DNA from 2 places in the Dactylosporangium sp. NPDC050588 genome. Region 2 is predicted to be linked to the other one. Evidence: riboswitches for the same ligand, from Rfam matches in the RefSeq annotation. Region 2 holds a riboswitch; the other holds the start of a gene.

What was found. Region 2 has a riboswitch for cobalamin ahead of metE (5-methyltetrahydropteroyltriglutamate--homocysteine S-methyltransferase). Riboswitches for the same ligand answer to the same signal wherever they lie in the genome.
Region 1: linked by a shared signal. The riboswitch ahead of bluB (5,6-dimethylbenzimidazole synthase) and the one ahead of metE (5-methyltetrahydropteroyltriglutamate--homocysteine S-methyltransferase) in region 2 are both predicted to bind cobalamin.

What each region holds. Positions count from the first base shown of each region.
Region 1 covers NZ_JBFAJA010000018.1:125,165-127,336, forward strand. The annotation lists gene AB0I21_RS15055 (roadblock/LC7 domain-containing protein) at 1-370, shown strand, start outside; gene bluB (5,6-dimethylbenzimidazole synthase) at 420-1,040, opposite strand; cobalamin riboswitch at 1,078-1,282, opposite strand; gene AB0I21_RS15065 (metallophosphoesterase) at 1,370-2,056, opposite strand.
Region 2 covers NZ_JBFAJA010000071.1:47,521-49,692, reverse strand. The annotation lists gene AB0I21_RS39825 (TetR/AcrR family transcriptional regulator C-terminal ligand-binding domain-containing protein) at 1-58, opposite strand, end outside; gene AB0I21_RS39820 (DUF4437 domain-containing protein) at 143-1,036, shown strand; cobalamin riboswitch at 1,073-1,295, shown strand; gene metE (5-methyltetrahydropteroyltriglutamate--homocysteine S-methyltransferase) at 1,426-2,172, shown strand, end outside.

The DNA of each region.
Region 1 (2,172 bases), on a different contig from region 2:
GTCCCCGGTGCGCGCCGCGATGGCGGACCTGCGCCTGCGCGTGCCGGGGGTCCGCGGCAGCGTGCTCGCCGGCGTCGACGGCCTGCTGGTCACCTACGACCTGGGCGCGTACGACGCCGGCGGAGGCACCGAGCCGCACGACGCGGCCGCGCTCGCGGCGACGACGTTCGGCCTGGGCCGGCAGGTGGCGCTGGTGCTGGGGCAGTCACCGTTCCGGGACGCGACCATGCGCAACGACGGCGGCTACTTCACCGTGTACGCCGTGGACGGCAGCACGCTGCTCGCGGTGCTCGGCAGCGACGGGCTCAACGTCGCCCGCCTGCACCTGGAGGCCCGCCCGACCTGCCAGCAGCTCGCCGCGCTGCTCTGAGCCCCGCCCCGGTCCCGCCCGGCACCGTGCCCGCCCCACGCGGCGCCGGCTACCAGCGGTCGTGGTGCACGGCGTCGGCGAGCGGGGCCCGGCGGCGCCAGCCGTGCCGCTCCAGGTCGGGGACGGACTCCAGGTGGGTCACCGGGCCCAGGCACAGCCACGCGACCGGGCGGATGCCGGCCGGGACGCCCAGCAGCTCACGGACGAACGGCTCGCGGTAGAACGACACCCAGCCGACGCCGAGCCCCTCCGCGGTCGCGGCCAGCCACAGGTTCTGGATGGCGAGGCAGACGGAGTAGAGGCCGGCGTCGGCGATCGCGTGCCGGCCGAGGACCGCCGGGCCGCCGCGGCCGGGGTCGTACGTGACGACCACGGACAGGGTCGCCTCCAGCACGCCGTCGATCTTGATGCGGGCGAAGGCCGCGGCCCGGTCGGCGTCCAGCGTCGCGGCGAACGTGTCGCGCTCGGTGCGGACGTGGTCGTGGAAGGCGCCGCGCAGGGCGGGGTCGCGGACGAGGACGAAGTCCCACGGCTGGGACAGGCCGACGCTCGGCGCGGCGTGGGCGGCGCCCAGCACGCGGTCGAGGACGTCGCCGGGGATCGGCGCGCCGGTGAACTGGCCGCGCACGTCGCGGCGGCGGTGCACGACGTCGTACAGGTCGGTGCTCATCAGGGCAGGCTCCCGCTGCTCGTGGCCGCCCGTCAGGGACGGCCGGTGGCCGCGAGGCCGGTCTTCGGACTCTCGGATCAACGCCTGCACCGTCCGCCTTCCCAGCCCTGAGGCCAGTGACCGCGCACCGCTGGTGCGCATGGACGGCAGCTCCCCGATCACCGCGGCGGGCCCGTGCCGGATTCACACCGGCTTCCCGATTCTCCCCGGTCGCCCGGGGCACCTCGCTTCAGTTCGTGCCGTCCGGCAGCATACGCGGCGGCCCGGCCGGGCCGCGGCAATAGCGGCCCGTCGGGGCTCAGTCCGCGGCATTCGCGGCCCGTCGGGGCTCAGGGCACGCAGAGCCGGTAGTGGGTGGTGAGCCGGCCGTCCTCGACGAGGTGGAACGCGAGCGCCGGCGGCGGCTCGGGCCGGTCCTCGGGCTCCCACGGCAGCACCATCGTCGACTCGACGCCCGGCGCGGCGAGCACGGGCACGCCCGCGAACGTGCCGACGGCGGCGCTGTGGACGTGCCCGCACAGGACGGCGAGCACGTCCGGGTGGCGGCGGAGGACGTCGGCGAGCCGCCCGGCGCCGAGCTGGCGGACCTGGTCCGCGGCGGGCTTGCCCACCGGCACCGGCGGATGATGGCAGCACACGAACGCGGGCGTGCCCGCCGCCGCAGCGAGGGTGCCGTCGAGCCACCGGAGGGTGCCGTCGTCGAGCCAGCCCTCGGCGTGCCCGGGCACCGACGAGTCGCACAGCGCGAACAGCACCCCCGCCACGGTCTCGGCGCGGTCGGTCCGGAACGCGGCCGGGTCGTCGTGGTTGCCGGGCACCGCGAGGACGGGCACACCGAGCTTCCGGAGGCGGCCGAACGCCGCGTATTCGGCGTCGAGTCCGTGGTCGGCGACGTCGCCGGTGACGAGCACGGCGTCCACCGGTTCGCGGAGGCTGCCGATGTACGCGATGACGCGGTCGAACCGGTCGGTCGGCTGCGCGCCGAGGTGGAGGTCGCTGAGGTGGGCGATGAGCACCCCTGCCGGTTACCCCGGCCGGCGCGCGGCTACCGCGGCGGGCGCGCGCCATCCGCGACGGTCCCGCGGCGCCTGCGGCGGGTGCGCGTTGCCCGTGGCGGTCCCGTGGCGGGTGC
Region 2 (2,172 bases):
TCAGCACGACGGTCTCGGTGTCGGAGGTGGGGCCGGCGGGTCGGCCAGGTCGGGTCACGAGCGTTGACGGTACACCTTGTACGCGAAACTATTAAGCGATACATTCCGCACCGGAAACTGCTGCCGAGCCTGGAGGCACACCATGCGCCCGCACGTGGAGATCGTCGACGAGCGTGACCTGATCTGGCACCTCGCCGAGTTCCAGCACGCCACCGGCACCGCCGAGCAGCGCAACCTCAGCTACGACGAGGAGGACGGGTCGGCCTCGCTGAAGGTCCGCTTCACCGGCGACTGGTCGCGGCCCGCCGGCGTACACGACGCGGACACCGAATGGTTCGTGCTGTCCGGACAGGTCGTCATCGGCGACACCGTCCTCGGGCCGGAGGGCTACTGGACCGCGCCCGCCGGCGTGTGGACCCCGCCGGTCACGGCGGCTGCCGGCACGGAGATCCTGCTGTTCCGCGAGTACGGCGACTGGCACTTCCACCCTGAGACCAAGGACCGCGAAACCGTGCGTCCCGACCAGAAGCTCGTCGTGCTCGACAGTGCCCGGATGCCGTGGATCGACGTCAAGGACGGCTCCCCGATGCGCTTCGACCTCGGCGGCACGCCGGTGCCGGGCCTGTTCATCAAGCTGCTGCACCGCGACGAGAAGACCGGCTTCTACACCCGGCTCATCAAGGCCAAGCCCGGCTGGCGGGAGGTGCCGCTCGCGCACCACCCGTGCTCCGAGGAGGCGTACTGCCTCGACGGCGGCTTCGACTACAACTTCGGCAAGATGTGGCCCGGCACGTACTTCTGGCGTCCGCCGCTGATCCGCCACGGCGACTTCACCGCCGACGCCGAGGCCGGCTGCACGTGGATCGTGCGCTCCGACGCGGACCTCGTCGACTGGTACACCGACAACGCCCGCGTCCAGATGCACGGCGACGCCACCAACTGGGGCGAGGGCTTCCCGCACAGCGCCGCGCCGCGGTTCATCGAGCCGGTCCGCTCCCGCAGCATCGGCCGCTGGAGCGACCCCACGCACCAGTGACGCAGCCGACACCCGCTCCCGCGGCGGTGCGTATGTATGGTGATGAGTGCAGCTGGTTCGGCCGGTCCTCCGGGACCGGCCGTGGCAACAGGGAATCCGGTGCGAATCCGGGACTGCCCCGCAGCGGTGAGTGGGAACGACCGCCGTCATTGAGCACTGGGCCGCAAGGCCTGGGAAGCGACGGCCAGTAGGCGACCCTGGACGACATCCAGGGTCACGCCCGCGAGTCCGAAGACCTGCCAGCGCACCGCGCGCCGCCCGGCGTGCGGTGGTCGGAGGCCGCGCGGGACGGCCGACGCCATCGACCGGCCCACGCGGCGCGCCGCCGTGCGGCCGGTGGCGTCCCCCCGTGCCAGTCCGGCCGTCGTGACTGTGCACCGAGGGGACACATGAGCACCACATTCGGGCTGAGCACCGTGCTCGGCTACCCACGCATCGGCGGAAACCGCGAGCTGAAGCGGGCCGTCGAGGCCTACTGGGCCGGCACCATCGACGAGGACACCCTGGAGCGCACGGCGGCGACGCTGCGCGCCGACGTGTGGCAGACGCTGCGCAACGCCCGCCTCGCGGCGATCCCGTCGAACACGTTCTCCTACTACGACCACGTCCTCGACACCGCCGTCGCGGTCGGGGCGACACCCACGCGGTTCACCGCGCTCGGGCTGTCGAAGCTCGACACGTACTTCGCCATGGCCCGCGGCGTGGACGCCGAGCCGGCGCTCGAACTGACGAAGTGGTTCGGCACCAACTACCACTACCTGGTGCCGGAGATCGGACCCGACACCGTCTTCGCCGCCGACCCGGCCAAGGCGCTGCGGGAGCACGCCGAGGCCCGCGCCCTGGGCGTCGAGACCCGGCCGGTGCTGGTCGGACCGGCCACGTTCCTGCTGCTGGCCAAGGGCGACGACCCGTTCGCCCGGCTCGACGACCTGGTCGGCGTCTACGCCGAGATCCTCGCCGCCCTCGCGGATGCGGGTGTCTCGTGGGTACAGCTGGACGAGCCCGCCTACGCCACCGACCGCGGCCCGGACGAGATCGCCGCGCTGCGCCGCGCCTACGCCCGGCTCGGCGCGCTCAGGGCCCGGCCCGAGCTCTTCGTCGCCACGTACTTCGGCGAGATCGGCGACGCCCTGCCG